Regions from separate parts of the Rhizobium sp. R693 genome, predicted to be linked through region 2. Evidence: riboswitches for the same ligand, from Rfam matches in the RefSeq annotation. Region 2 holds a riboswitch; the other holds the start of a gene.
The links. A riboswitch is a leader RNA that binds a small molecule or an ion and turns the genes downstream of it on or off. The one in region 2 is predicted to bind FMN.
Positions count from the first base shown of each region.

Region 1 (7,583 bases), on a different contig from region 2:
GACGACGCCAGCAACGACGTCGCTGTGGCCGCCGAGATATTTCGAGGCCGAATGGATGACAATATCGACACCGAGCGAGATCGGCTGCTGGAAGTAGGGGCTTGCCCAGCTGTTGTCGATCATCGTGACAATGCCATGCTTCCTGGCGAGTGCCGCGAGCGCGCCGACGTCGTGGGCTTCCATAACCCAGCTCGTCGGGCTTTCCATGTAGAAGACCTTGGCGCCCGGCAGTGCCTTTGCGACGGCTTCCTCGTCGCGACCATCGACATAGGTCACCTCGACCTTCATGCGCTTCAGGATGGTGCCGAACAGGCGGAAGGCATCAGGATAGACGTGCTTGACTGCAACGATCCGGTCGCCCGGCTCGACGAAGGACAGGACCGCCGAGGAGATTGCAGCCATGCCGCTTGCAAAGCCGAGGGCATCTTCGGCTCCTTCGAGCTTTGCCAGCATCTCCTCGAACATGCGAACGGTCGGGTTGAGGCCGCGCGTATAGATCGGGCGCACCTTCTCTCCGCGATAGGAGGAGATCATGTCGTCGTAGTCGGAAAAGGTGAAAAGCGACGTCTGGAAAATCGGCGGCACAACGGCTTCGGCGAAGTTTCCCTCGTCGTGTGCAGTGATCAGCGAGGCAAGATCGAACGCGTCTGCGCCGTTATTCATTTGGACATTTCCTTGATGTCTTCCTCGACAACCTCGAGGATTTTCAGGGTCTCCTCCCGCGCGGCCTCGGCATCCCGGGCGGCGATCGCGTTGAAGAGCGTACGGTGAAAGGGAAAGGAGCGGCGGGCAAAATCCTCGCGCTCGAACGGGTGCTCCCAGAACTGCCAGAAGGTCTCGCGCATCTGCTCGAGAAGCTGGCGAAAGAGCGGGTTATGGGTCGCGTCGTAGATGGCAAGGTGGAAGGCGAGGTCTTCCGGGCCTGATGTGCCTTTCTCGATATGGACGCGCTCCATCTCGTTGAGGTTCTGCTCGATGAGAACGAGATCCTTGTCGGTCCGTTTTCTTGCGGCGACCATGCAGGCCTCGCATTCGATCCCGCGTCGCACCTCCAGCGTCTGCAGCAGCACGTCGCGCAGATGGCCGGTGTCGAGGGAAAGCGGCATATGGATTGTCGCCTTCGAAACCGGTTTCAAGAGGTAAGTACCGCTGCCCTTGCGGGTTTCGATAACGCCGAGTGCCTGGAAGTGACGGATCGCTTCACGGATCGTCGAGCGGCCCACCATCAGCGCCGACATCAGTTCGCGCTCCGCCGGCAGCCGATCGCCGGCTTTTAGCTGCGCGCTTTGGACATAGTCGGCGAGCGCGTCTGTTACCTGACGCGCCCGATCGATCGCCGGAAGCGGCCGGATAATCGGCCTATCGTTGCCTGATGCCTTCATGGTTCCCCAGATTATTATAGGCAGTCGACCCTTAAATTGGTCTGACATCTTAGCATTTCGCAAAGATCACGCGGCGTCAAGCTGTCTTTGGTAGCGACAGGATCTTCGCGAACACGGCAACAAAAACCAACCGGAACGGATCTTGTAGCATCAGCATGAACTCCACACCGGAGCGGTAGGTGCTGCCATTGGCGCTGGTGTCGCGGCGCTGCGGGTGGCAACGGGGGAAGCGCTATCGGGGGTTTTCGTAGGCGGCTATGCTGGAAGCTACGGACCGAGCGTTGGTGTTGCCGCCGGCCTGGGATAGGGGAGGCTTAGGGTGACCTCAGCGATCTCCACCAATAGCTTGAAACAGGCACCTCCCAGAGCGGGAGGTGCCTTTTGATTTTCTTGTACGCCATGTACCCGCCTTGCAAAGGCTGAACAAACCTCTCGTCGCGGCAGTCGTGGGTGGCGGCGTTTCTTTTTCATTGTTATCAAATATCTTTGAGAGCGTTACTCAGGTTTCAGCCAACCAGGGCACTCTAGTTCTGTGGCAGCAAAAAGCTGCCGACCTTCTGCGGCACACCTGTCTCTCCCATATCCCAATAGATGCCGGCCATTACCGCGAGTCCCTCGCGCACGAGGGAAACCGGAAGGTGCTCGTTCGGCGCATGCTGCGAGCATCCCGGGTAGGAATGCGGAATCCAGATGGTGGGAAGTCGGAGAATGTCCGAGAGGATGTCGTTCGGCAGCGAGCCGCCAAGGTTGGGCAATATCGCCGGCTTCTTTCCAGTGGTTCGGGCGATCGAAGCAACCGCCCACCGAACCCAGGGATGATCGGGGTCGAGGCGCGTGGCGTAGAAGCTCTCGTCTGCCGATTTCGCGACCTGAACCATCGCAAAGCCGTTTTTATTAAGATGCCGACCTAGCGCTGGCAGGATGTCAGCCGTATCGATCCCGACGACGAAGCGTAACTGACACCGCGCCCAGGCGCGCGGTGGAATGGCGTTCACCGGGGTCTTTGGATTTCCCGCTTCGCATGCAAGCACAGAAAACGACGGCCATGCAAACACCTTTTCGGCGGCCGACAAGCCGGGTTCACCCCATTCAGGATCGACCTTTGCGTCGCTGCTGTCCTCGACCTCACAGTCACAAAGAGCCTCCCTGACGTTGTCAGGAATTTCCGCCGGCCGCCATTCCGGAATCAGGATTTCTCCGCTCTGCGACACGATGCTCGAGATCGCATGCGCGAGTTGGATTGCCGGATCGGAAAGCAGCCCGCCCCAGTTGCCCGAATGATGTCCACCTTTGCGCGCGTCGATCCAAAGGTCGAAGCTCATCGCGACCGCGCGACCCGAGAAACACGGTCGGACGGCCGGCAGACAGTCGCGGGCCGTCGGATGCGATCAGGACGTCCGATCGGAATAGCTCCTTATGGTTTTCAGCCAGCTTCCTCAGGCCCGGGGAAATCTTCTCCTCGCCCATCTCGATCAGATACTTGGCGTTGAAGCCCAACCGGCCCCTTGATTCCAGCACGGCCCGAAGCGCGCCGATGTTGATTGAATGCTGCCCCTTGTTGTCGGCCGTGCCGCGGCCAAACCACTTCCCATCGCGCTCTACGAGGTTCCAGGGCGATAGCCCCTCTTCCCAGCCATCGGCAAGGCCCCGCACGACATCGCCATGCCCATAACCCAGGACCGTCGGCCGAGCCTCGTCCTCGAGGCGCTCGGCGTACAGGAAAGGCCAGCCGTCCTGTGACAGTTTGCGGCAGGAAAATCCAAGCGCTTCGAAGGCAGGCCTGATTTCGGCCTCGATATAGTCGGTCAGAATGGGAGTTCGTTCGGGATTCTGGCTCTCCGTCGGCATGCAGATCCGCAGCGCCAGGTCGGCTCGGAGATCGCCGGAATCGAAATAGGCTTCAGCCTTGGCAATAGCGGCATCGCGGTCGGGTTCGGACACGGTCCCCTCCAACGCTTAAACCCTGAGTATTATTTATTAGAACATGCTTGCAGACGTTTTGCCAGGGCGGGCAGCAGTGCAGCACCCAAGTCTGTGCACAGTTTTCGGGCAGCCAACGGATCGTCGGCGACCTACGCGATCAACCACGCCTGGGGCAAGGTCCAGACGGTGGACCTCTCGACCTCCGACTTCGTGCTCTTCAACCCGAACTACGGCGGCAAAGGCGCACTCGCCAATCGGTGGCCAACCACGTCGACGTATCGTCTGCGACGCTTGCAGCGAATGCCGCAAGCATCCCATTTCAGGCGGCCTTCTCGGACAGGGCGGAAGTCCGGTAGGCGATGAGGTCCTCGATCGTGATCAAACGCAGCCCGTGTTTCTCTGCAAATTTCTCCAGTTCCGGCAGTCGCGCCATGGTGCCGTCGTCATTTGCCACCTCGCAGATCACGCCGGACGGGGAAAGCCCTGCAAGCTTCGCCAGATCGACGGCGGCCTCGGTATGGCCGGGCCGAGACAGGACGCCGCCCGGATGTGCCCGCAGCGGAAAGATGTGGCCGGGCCGTGCGAAGTCATTCGGGCCGGACTCCTGTCTGACGAGCGCCCGAACTGTTGCCGCCCGGTCAGCCGCCGAAATGCCGGTAGTCGTCTCTGGGATGTAGTCCACAGAGACAGTGAACGCGGTCTTGAGCGTCTCGGTGTTGTGCGCAACCATCAGCGGAATGTCGAGCTCGTCGAGCCTCTCGCCTTCCATGGCGACGCAGATCAAGCCTCTGGCGTGGTTCATCATGAACGCGATCGCCTCGGGAGTAATCGCGTCGGATGCGATTACCAGATCGCCTTCGTTTTCCCGATCGCGGTCATCGACGACCACGACGATCTCGCCGCGAGTAATCGCGGCCACAGCTTCCTCAATCTTTGAAATTGCCACTTTCTTGCCTTTCAAGGGTTAGCCGCCGGAGCGGCGAGCATGGCCAGTTAAAGCCACAATTTTCCCTTGGGCGAACAAGCATAGGAAACGCCGCACGAGTGGCGCCCACAGCATTGTTCTCTTCCATCCGGACTATACCGTCGGCTCCGGCATCGCACCGGATCTGCTGACCCTTCCTTTCGGAAGGCGCTCGCGGGCTCCGAGTTGCCTCGATACCGCCGGTGGGGAATTGCACCCCGCCCTGAGAACAAACGTAACATAGACATTCGATGCCCGGTTCTGCAAGAGCGGCGGGCGTCAAATCTTGTTCTCCAAGCGAACGCACCGTTTCGAAAATGCAGCAAGGCTAGGACATGATCAGACCACCGTCGACATTGATCGTCTGACCGGTGATGTAGGCAGCGTCATCGCTTGCCAGGAATGTTACCAGGCCTGCAACATCTTCGCCCGACCCGGCTCGCTTCATCGGAATGCCTTCGACCCATTCCTTCATCAGCTCGCCGGGGCCGTAGTTTCCAAGAAGCTTCCCCCACGCCTGGTCATTGTAGGCCCACATGTCTGTCTCGATGATACCGGGGCAGAAGGCATTGACGGTGATGTTCTCGGTCGCGACTTCCTTGGCGAGGCTCTGCGTGATGCCGACCACGCCCATCTTCGATGCGGCATAGTGGGGCGTGAAGATGAAACCGTCACGCGCCTGACCGGAGGCCGTGTTGATGATCCGGCCGCCTCGTCCATGCTTGCGCATGCGCAAAATAGCTTCCTGCGCGCACAGGAAGACGCCCTTGGTGTTGACCGCCAGGACCTTGTCCCATTCGCCTTCGGTCATGTCCTCGATGCGGGCGATGGTGATGACGCCAGCATTCTGGATGGAAATAGCGACAGCGCCGAAGGCCTCTTCGGCGGCATCATAGAGCGCCTTGACGCTTGCCTTGTCGGTGACGTCGCCAACGAACGAAATCGCCTTTCCCCCGTCGGCCTTAATCTGTTGCGCCACTGCGTGCACGCTGTCCTCGTTGGCAGAGACCACCAGATTGGCTCCTTCGCGCGCAAACCGTTTTGCGATTGCCGCACCGATGCCCCGGCTTGCGCCGGTGATAACGACGGTTTTGTTTTCAAAGCGTTGCATTTCCTTTTCCTTTCACGATGCTGGCGAATGCGGGCGCTGGAGCAAGCCCGCCACCTGCTGCATCCACGCGGATTTCAAACGGCTGCTGAGATGATCCCGGCAAACTCTGACGCCTTTAAAGATGCGCCTCCCACAAGGGCTCCGTCGACGTCGCGGGCTTCGAAGATCGCCGCTGCGTTCGACGCCTTGACCGACCCGCCGCAGAGGATCCTGACGCCTGCCATCGTCGCCCAGCCGCACTTCGAGCACCTGCCGGATGGCTGCATGCACTTCCTCGACCTGCTCGACCGTCGGAACAAGTCCGGTACCGATTGCCCGGACCGGCTCGTAGGCGATGATCGTGTTCGAGTCGCGCCTTGCGGCACCGATCCCTCTAGCTGGACACGGACGACCTCGAGCGCCTTGCCCTCGACGCGCTGCTTGCGTGTCTCACCGACGCTGACGATGCTCGTCAGTTCCGTCCTGTGGGCCGCGGCGGCCTTGGCAGTAATAGCCGCATCGGCCTCATGGCGGGAATGTGCGAGGATGGCGACACGCGCGCCGGCTTCGGCGAGCAGGTCGGCCGACACATCCCCGGTGTAAGCGCCAGAAGCCAGCGAGTGGCGGTCCTGTGCGCCGATCGTGACGATCGAATCCTTGGCGGTGTAAGCCGCCTTTTCGATCAGCGTGAAGGGCGGGCAGACGACGATATCGCACGTCGCCGTGCCCGTTAGCCCCTTCAGCGCCTCGATCTCTGCCAGGGAGGAGGCGAGACCGTTCATTTTCCAATTGCCTGCGATCAGCTTGCGCATGGCATCACCAGCAGCAGAAGCCGCCATCGACGAGCAAATCAACGCCCGTCACGAAGCTTCCGGCGTTCGACAGCAGGAAGACGGCCGGTCCGACCATCTCGTTAACGTCGGCCATGCGCTGCATCGGCGTCTGTTCTTCGAAGAGCTTGGTCTGGTGGACCATCTCCGGGCGCGTATTCATCGGCGTGGCCGTGTAGCCTGGCGAAATGGTGTTTACGCGGACGCCGCGATCGACCCACTCCATCGCCATTGACTTGGACATGTGGATCACGCCGGCCTTGGAGGCGTTATAGTGCGCCTGGCTGAGCCCGCGATTGACGATCACGCCGGACATGGAGGCAATGTTGACGATGGCGCCGCGTCCGTTCTTCAACATGGCTCGGGCCTCGGCTTGGCAGGAAAGGAAGACCCCCTTCAGGTTAATGTCCATCAACATCTGGTACTGGTCCTCCTCCATCTCCTCCGCCGGGTTCGCGTTGGCGATGCCGGCGGCGTTGACAGCAAGGGTGAGCGGGCCGAGCTCGGCCTCGGTGCGTGCCACCGCGTCGGCCAGGGAGGATTTGCTTGTGACGTCGGCTGCGATCTGTATCGAACGTCGGGCGGCGGCCTCGATATGCTTGGCGGTGTTGGCGAGGCCGTCGTCCGTACGGCGGTCGAGCAAGGCGACGTCGGCGCCGCATTGGGCGAGGCCGATGGCGATGCGCTGGCCAATCCCGCTTCCAGCTCCAGTGACGATAGCAACCTGGCCGCTGAGATCGAAAAGCTTCGGGGCGTTCAAAGTGATGTCGGACATCGCTCTCTTCCTTTTCATGGTGGTTTAGATCGTGGCCAGCTCCATGACGGAGACGTCGTTCGCCTCATCACGGTCGAGGATGCCTGCCTGCTTTCCCTGAGCCAGAACCATAATTCGATTTGAAACTCCGAGAACTTCTTCGAGGTCAGAGCTTACGACGACGACGGCAACGCCCTGCTTTGCGAGATTGACGATGATGTCGTAGATGCCGGCCCTCGCGCCGACGTCGATGCCGCGCGTCGGCTCGTCCAATACGACCACCTTCGGGTCTCGCATTAACCACTTTGCTATGACCACCTTCTGCTGGTTGCCGCCGGAAAGGTCGGAGGCGAGCTGGTCGGCCCGGCCCTTCACGCCGAACTTGGCGACGGCCTTCTCTGCGAACGCGCGTTTGACGCCCGGGGAAATCCACCCTCCTCCGAGCTTGTCGAGGTTTGCGTAGATTATGTTCTCGCCGATGCGGTGGCCGACAACCAGTCCCTGGTCCTTGCGATCCTCGGGAACCATGACGATCCCCTGGGCGATTGCATCGGCCGGGTCGCGGAGCTTAAGCTCCCTGCCTTCGAGCTTGACCGATCCGGCGCTGATCGGATCCGCTCCGGTGATGGCACGCACGAGT
Region 1 is NZ_LOKY01000048.1:47,767-55,349, reverse strand. It holds gene ATY79_RS27935 (PLP-dependent transferase) at 1-663, opposite strand, end outside; gene ATY79_RS27930 (FadR/GntR family transcriptional regulator) at 660-1,382, opposite strand; partial or broken gene ATY79_RS27925 (M20 family metallopeptidase) at 1,907-3,323, opposite strand; gene ribB (3,4-dihydroxy-2-butanone-4-phosphate synthase) at 3,625-4,251, opposite strand; FMN riboswitch at 4,363-4,504, opposite strand; gene ATY79_RS27915 (glucose 1-dehydrogenase) at 4,598-5,380, opposite strand; partial or broken gene tpiA (triose-phosphate isomerase) at 5,455-6,198, opposite strand; gene ATY79_RS27905 (SDR family oxidoreductase) at 6,176-6,964, opposite strand; gene ATY79_RS27900 (sugar ABC transporter ATP-binding protein) at 6,989-7,583, opposite strand, start outside.
Region 1: another riboswitch for FMN. It lies ahead of ribB (3,4-dihydroxy-2-butanone-4-phosphate synthase); the one in region 2 lies ahead of ATY79_RS07135 (DMT family transporter).

Region 2 (7,583 bases):
ATTATGGAATGATTCCGTTGGTGTGTTTCGGCCTTGTGTGTTAGCCGGCGCGGAAGTGGTAAGCGCCGGCCAAGCCAGGCGCTCCAGAGTGAAGGTGTTCCGTTGTCGCATAGCTGTCATGTCCAGGGGGGCACCGGCCATGGCGCAGCTTGAAAAGCATAGTCAGAACCTCCACTTGTTGTTTCAAGTGGAGTGCGGCCGGTTCTAGTGGCCGCGCCAGAAGAGCCCGGAAACGGGACGATGGAAAGGAAATAAAATGACGAAGAAAACGTCAGTTGCGAGCATTGCATATCCGGTTTTGCCCCTGCGCGACATCGTCGTCTTCCCGCATATGATCGTGCCGCTATTCGTCGGCCGCGAGAAGTCGATCCGTGCGCTTGAGGAGGTCATGGGATCGGACAAGCAGATTATGCTCGTCACGCAGATCAATGCGAGCGATGACGATCCGGAGCCGTCTGCCATTCACAATGTCGGTACGGTCGCCAACGTATTGCAGCTGCTGAAGCTGCCTGATGGCACCGTCAAGGTTCTGGTCGAAGGTCGCGCACGCGCCGAGATCGATGCTTACACCGATCGTGAGGACTTTTACGAAGCCCTTGGTCACGTTCTCGAAGAGCCGCATGACGATCCGGTCGAACTCGAAGCGCTCAGCCGCTCGGTCGTGTCTGAATTCGAGAGCTACGTAAAGCTCAACAAGAAAATCTCTCCCGAGGTCGTTGGCGCCGCCAGTCAGATCGACGACTACTCGAAGCTCGCCGACACGGTCGCTTCCCACCTGTCGATCAAGATCACCGAGAAGCAGGAGATGCTGGAGACCACCAGCGTCAAGGCACGCCTCGAAAAGGCGCTCGGCTTCATGGAAGGCGAAATCTCGGTCCTTCAGGTCGAGAAGCGCATCCGCTCGCGCGTCAAGCGCCAGATGGAAAAGACCCAGCGCGAGTACTACCTGAACGAACAGATGAAGGCGATCCAGAAGGAGCTCGGCGACGGCGAGGAAGGCCGCGACGAGATGGCCGAACTGGAAGAGCGCATCTCCAAGACCAAGCTGTCGAAGGAAGCCCGCGAAAAGGCCGATGCCGAGCTGAAGAAGCTGCGGCAGATGAGCCCGATGTCGGCCGAGGCGACTGTTGTCCGCAACTATCTCGACTGGCTGCTCGGCATTCCGTGGGGCAAGAAGTCGAAGATCAAGTCGGATCTCAACAACGCCGAAAAGATCCTCGAAGCCGATCACTTCGGTCTCGACAAGGTCAAGGAGCGCATCGTCGAGTACCTGGCTGTTCAGGCTCGTGCGACCAAGATCAAGGGTCCGATCCTGTGCCTCGTCGGCCCTCCGGGTGTCGGCAAGACCTCGCTCGCCCAGTCGATCGCCAAGGCGACCGGCCGTGAGTATGTCCGTATGGCTCTCGGTGGCGTTCGCGACGAAGCTGAAATCCGCGGTCACCGCCGCACCTACATAGGCTCGATGCCCGGCAAGGTCATCCAGTCGATGAAGAAGGCGAAGAAGTCCAACCCGCTCTTCCTGCTCGATGAAATCGACAAGATGGGCCAGGATTTCCGCGGCGATCCGTCGTCGGCACTGCTCGAGGTGCTGGATCCGGCTCAGAACTCGACCTTCATGGATCACTACCTGGAAGTCGAATACGACCTGTCGGACGTGATGTTCATCACGACGGCGAACACGCTGAACATCCCTGCGCCTTTGATGGATCGCATGGAAGTCATCCGTATTGCCGGCTACACCGAAGACGAAAAGCGCGAGATCGCCAAGCGGCACCTGCTGCCGAAGGCCATCAAGGAACATGCGCTGCAGCCGAGTGAATTCTCGGTCAGCGACGATGCCCTGATGGCGATCAGCCAGCAGTACACCCGGGAAGCCGGTGTTCGTAACTTCGAACGCGAACTGATGAAACTCGCCCGCAAGGCGGTCACCGAGATCATCAAGGGCAAGACGAAGTCGGTTCATGTGACCGCCGAAAACATCGACGACTATCTGGGCGTTCCGCGCTTCCGCCACGGCGAAGCCGAACGCGAGGATCAGGTCGGTGTCGTCACCGGTCTGGCCTGGACGGAAGTCGGCGGCGAACTGCTGACGATCGAAGGCGTCATGATGCCGGGCAAGGGTCGGATGACCGTGACCGGCAACCTGAAGGAAGTCATGAAGGAATCGATCTCGGCGGCGGCGTCTTATGTCCGCTCGCGCGCTGTCGATTTCGGTATCGAGCCGCCGCGCTTCGACAAGAGCGACATCCACGTGCACGTGCCGGAAGGTGCTACACCGAAGGATGGTCCGTCGGCCGGTGTCGCGATGGCAACCGCGATCGTCTCGATCATGACCGGTATTCCGGTCGACAAGAACGTGGCGATGACGGGTGAAATCACCCTTCGCGGTCGCGTTCTGCCGATCGGTGGTCTGAAGGAAAAGCTGCTCGCAGCGCTTCGCGGCGGCATCAAGAAGGTGCTGATTCCGGAAGAAAACGCCAAGGATCTGGCGGAGATTCCGGATAACGTGAAGAACAACATGGAGATCATCCCGGTGTCCCGCATGGGCGAGGTGATCAAGCATGCGCTGATCCGTAGACCGGAAGCGATCGAGTGGGATGGCACGGTGGAAACGCCGGTCATTGCAACGGTCGAAGGGCTCGACGAAACGGGTGCAACCATAGCTCACTGAGCCTTGTTTGCCACATTCGCGCCCAATTGCTTAAAAACCCTGAAAAGGCTGGCGTTTTCGCCAGCCTTTTTTTGTGAAATTGGCACGCAGACTCTTGCATTTCCTTGATTTGCAGGGTCTTTGGGGTGCGGCGGGCCTGATGAACTCTATTCTGCGCCTGGCTTATAGATTTGAGTCGTTTCGAACCATTTAGAAAGGGGTGGAAACATGAACAAGAATGAACTCGTGTCCGCAGTTGCCGAAAAGGCAGGACTCTCGAAGACCGACGCTGCTTCCGCAGTTGATGCTGTTTTTGAAGTCGTCCAGGCTGAACTGAAGGGCAAGGGCGACGTTCGCCTCGCTGGTTTCGGTAGCTTCACCGTTTCCCATCGCGCTGCCACGAAGGGCCGCAACCCGTCCACCGGCGCAGAAGTCGATATTCCGGCTCGCAACGTGCCGAAGTTCACGCCCGGCAAGGGCCTGAAGGACGCCGTCAACGGCTGATATGAATTTGCTTGGCGGCCGGGCAACGAGGCCGGCGGTGCAAGTTTCGAAGGGTTCGGCCATGGCCGAACCCTTTTTGCATTTCGCGGACTTGTCGGCACGCGAGGTATGTCTTACGAAATGGTTGTTCTCAGGGCGGGGTGAAAGTCCCCACCGGCGGTAAGAGTCTCGGCTCAAGCCCGCGAGCGCCTTTTGGCCGGTGCCGAAAGGGTCAGCAGATCCGGTGCAATTCCGGAGCCGACGGTTACAGTCCGGATGAAAGAGAATGAGCGGTGCGGGCGAGGGCGGAATCCGTCCTGGCTGCGGTTCGCGCTCATGCGTCCTGATTTGTGTTGGTTTCGGAAAGAAAGACATGAATCAGACTTCCCCTACATTTTCTGCCCCGCGCGCTATGGTCGGTGCTGCGTGGATGATCGCTGCGGGCATCGCCTTCTCGATTCTCAATGTCGTCACGCAATGGCTGACGATGACGCTCGCTTTTCCCTCCGCTTCGGCAGCCTTCTGGCAATATGCTTTTGCTCTGCTCTTCTCGCTGCCCTTTCTTCGGCGCGTCGGCCTTGGAGCCATGAGGACGCGCTATGCCTGGCGTCACATCGTGCGTGTCGCCTTGGCCGCATTTGGCGTGACGACCTGGGTCGCTGGGCTGGCGTCCGTGCCGATCTGGCAGGCAATCGCTCTGGTTATGACGTCTCCGTTCTTCATCATCATGGGTGCCCGCATCTTCCTTGGGGAATATATCGGCGCCGCGCGATGGGCGGCGAGCGCCACCGGCTTCCTGGGAGCGGTGATCATTCTGCAGCCCTGGTCGGATAGCTTCAGTTGGGCCGCGCTGTTGCCGATCCTCTCGGCCCTTCTCTGGGGCGCCTCATCGTTAATCACCAAGAGCCTTACTGGCGCCGAGCGACCGGAGACCATCACCGTCTGGTTGCTCGCCCTCCTGACACCCATCAACGGTGGACTGGCGGTGGCGGCGGGCTTCAGCATCCCATCCGGTATGACGCTCGTGCTTTTTGTTGCGGCGGGCCTCCTGACCGTGATGGCGCAGTATTTCTTGACACTCGCCTATTCGACGGCCGATGCCGCCTACATCCAGCCCTTCGACGATCTCAAGCTGCCGCTCAATGTTGTCGCCGGCTGGTTGGTCTTTGGCTATGCCCCAACAGGTTATCTCTGGTTGGGAGCGATACTGATCCTTGGAGCGTCGCTATTCATCATGAGGAATGAAATGAAGAAGGAACGCGGAGCCGCCTAGCCTCATCCGATTCGCCATTGTCATTCCGCTGTCATGCCCGTCCCGCAAAACGCCCTCTGTATGAACTCATGGGGGATTTCATGATAGCTTTTTCTCGTAAGACAGCGATTGTTGCAGCACTTCTGACGACGGTCGCGTTTCCGGCCGCCGCTGAGGCCGTTTTCAACCGCATCGCAACCTTTCCGGTGGCATCCAACCTGCCCGAGGGGAAAGACAAGCTTTCGACCACTTCGGCGGAAATCATCGCGGCCACCGACGACGGCATGACGCTGATCTATAGCGACAGTCCGCTCGGTGCGATCGGTTTTGTCGATATCTCAGACGCCAAGGCGCCGAAGGCCGGTGGGGCGCTGATGATGGATGGCGAGCCAACTTCCGTGACCTCGGCCGCAGGCAAGGCGCTGGTTGCCGTCAACACGTCGGAGAGCAAGGCGAAGCCGTCCGGGCGCCTCGCGATCGTCGACATTGCCACCAAGAAGATCGAGAACACCTGTGATCTCGGTGGCCAGCCGGATTCCATCGCGCTCAACAAGGACATGACCCTCGGCGCGATCGCGATCGAGAACGAGCGCGACGAAGACGTCAACGATGGCAAGATCCCGCAGATGCCGGCAGGTGATCTCGCGCTGTTCCAGGTCAAGAACGGAACGGTCGATTGCGGCTCGATCAAACACGTCACGCTGACCGGCCTCGCAGGCATTGGACCCGAAGATCCGGAGCCCGAATTCGTCTCGTTCAATGATCAGAACGAGATCGCCCTGACCCTGCAGGAAAACAACGAGATCGTCATAATCGACGCAGCGACCGCAGCGGTGAAGGCACACTTCTCGGCCGGCAGCGTCGATCTGACCGGCATCGACACGAAGCGCGACGGCGCGCTGAAGTTCACCGGTGAACTCAAGGGCGTCTTGCGTGAGCCCGACGCCGTTAAGTGGCTGGACGATAATCGCTTGGTCGTTGCCAACGAAGGCGATTATCAAGGCGGTTCACGCGGTTTCACGATTTTCGAAAAGACCGGCAATGTCCTCTATGAATCCGGTGCCTCCTTCGAGCGCGCCGTCGCCAATATCGGTCACTACCCGGACAAGCGCTCTTCCGCCAAGGGTGTCGAGCCGGAAGGCCTGGAGGTCGCGACCTTCGGCGGCCAGAAATATATTTTCCTGCTTTCGGAGCGCGCTTCGGTCGTCGGTGTCTACAAGGATACCGGTGCAGAACCGCAACTCGTCCAGATCCTGCCGTCCGGTGTCTCGCCTGAGGGAGGCGTGGCGGTACCGTCACGCAATCTGCTCGCCACTGCCAACGAAGTCGATCTTGGCAAGGATGGCGGCCCGCGGTCCCACGTAATGATCTATGAACTTGGTGAAGGCGAGATGGCCTATCCGCAGATCGTTGCGGCCGAAAAGGACGGCAATCCGGTCGGCTTTGCGGCACTCTCCGGTCTTGCCGCGGTTCCGGAAAAGCCGGGCCGGCTGTTTGCCGTCAGCGACAGCGTTCTCGGCATGCAGCCGACGATCTACACCATTGACGCAACCAAGAAACCGGCCGTCATCACAGAGACGCTGACAGTGAAACGCGAGGGGCAGCAGGCACAGAAGCTCGACATCGAGGGTGTGGCTGTCGATGAGAAGGGCTGGTTCTGGCTGGCGTCGGAAGGCAACAGCGAGAAGCTCGTGCCGCACGCTCTCTATCACGTCAACCCGAAGGGCGAGATCAAGGAAGAGATTGCGCTTCCGAAGGAGCTCTTGGTGAACGAAATCCGCTATGGCTTCGAAGGCGTGACGATCGTCGGCTCAGGCGACGATGCGACGCTTTGGATGGCGGTCCAGCGTGAGTGGAAGGATGATGAAAAGGGCATTGTCAAACTCGTCTCCTACAATCCGAAGAACAAGGAGTGGGGCGCCGTCCGCTATCCGCTCGACAAGTCCGAAGCGGGCTGGGTCGGTCTTTCCGAAATTTCCACTCATGGCGATAGCGTCTACATCATCGAACGCGACAACCTCGTCGGCGACGCAGCGAGGCTGAAGAAGCTCTACAAGGTTGCGGTATCGGAGCTGAAGCCCGCGAAGCTCGGCAGCGAACTGCCGGTCGTCAAGAAGGTTGAAGCCCACGACTTCCTTCCAGAGCTGAAGACCGCCACCAACGGCTATGTCCTCGACAAGCTCGAAGGTTTCGCCTTCGACGGTTCCGGTAAGGCCTATGCCGTCACGGACAATGATGGCGTGGATGATTCCTCGGGCGAAACTCTGTTCTTCCAGGTCAATCTCGTCGGCACGAACTGAGGTTCGCTGAGCCATGAAACAGAATGGCCGGGTCTATGCCCGGCCTTTTTTGTTATTGCCTACTACCAGCGCTGGTGGACATAAGGAGCGACCAATCGTTCGTAGATGTCGCGTGTGGCGTCCATTACGTCGTGTGAGAGCGGCGCGAGACTTGCAGCTGCCGCGTTTGCACGCGCTTGCTCGGCGTTGCGTGCGCCGGGAATGACAACAGTGACGGCATCGCTCATCAGGATCCAGCGGAGCGCGAAGGCCGCCATCGTCGCACCCGATGGCACGAGCTTGCGCACTTCGTCCACAGCCTGCAGGCCGACCTCGAAGGGAACGCCTGCGAACGTCTCGCCAACATCGAAGGCCTCGCCGTGGCGATTGAAATTGCGGTGGTCATCGTTTGCGAATTTGGTCTCGCGGGTGATCTTGCCGGACAACAAGCCGCTGGCGAGCGGCACGCGGGCGATGACGGCGATATTTTTCCGGCGTGCCTCCTGGAAAAACAGGTGGTCGGGTCTCTGACGGAAGATGTTGTAGATGATCTGGATGCTGACAACACCAGGATACTCGATCGCCTTCAGCGCTTCCTCGACCTTCTCCACGCTCACGCCGTAACCCCTGATCTTACCGGCCTTCTGCAACTCGTTCAGACCGTCGAAGACCTCCGGGCGATAAAGCACCTCGGTCGGAGGGCAGTGCAGTTGCACGAGATCGAGGCTGTCGACTCGCAGGTTTTTCAGACTGCGATCGATGAAGCCCTCAAGGTTGGCCTTGGTGTAGCCATCGACGACATGCGGGTTGAGCCGGCGACCTGCCTTCGTCGCAACCATCGGCCGTTCGCCGCCGCGGCTCTCTAGAACGTCGGCAATGATCTTTTCCGACCGGCCGTCGCCATAGACATCGGCGGTAT
Region 2 is NZ_LOKY01000005.1:150,177-157,759, forward strand. It holds gene lon (endopeptidase La) at 257-2,671, shown strand; gene hupB (DNA-binding protein HupB) at 2,879-3,154, shown strand; FMN riboswitch at 3,277-3,425, shown strand; gene ATY79_RS07135 (DMT family transporter) at 3,507-4,406, shown strand; gene ATY79_RS07140 (esterase-like activity of phytase family protein) at 4,487-6,685, shown strand; gene ATY79_RS07145 (aldo/keto reductase) at 6,748-7,583, opposite strand, start outside.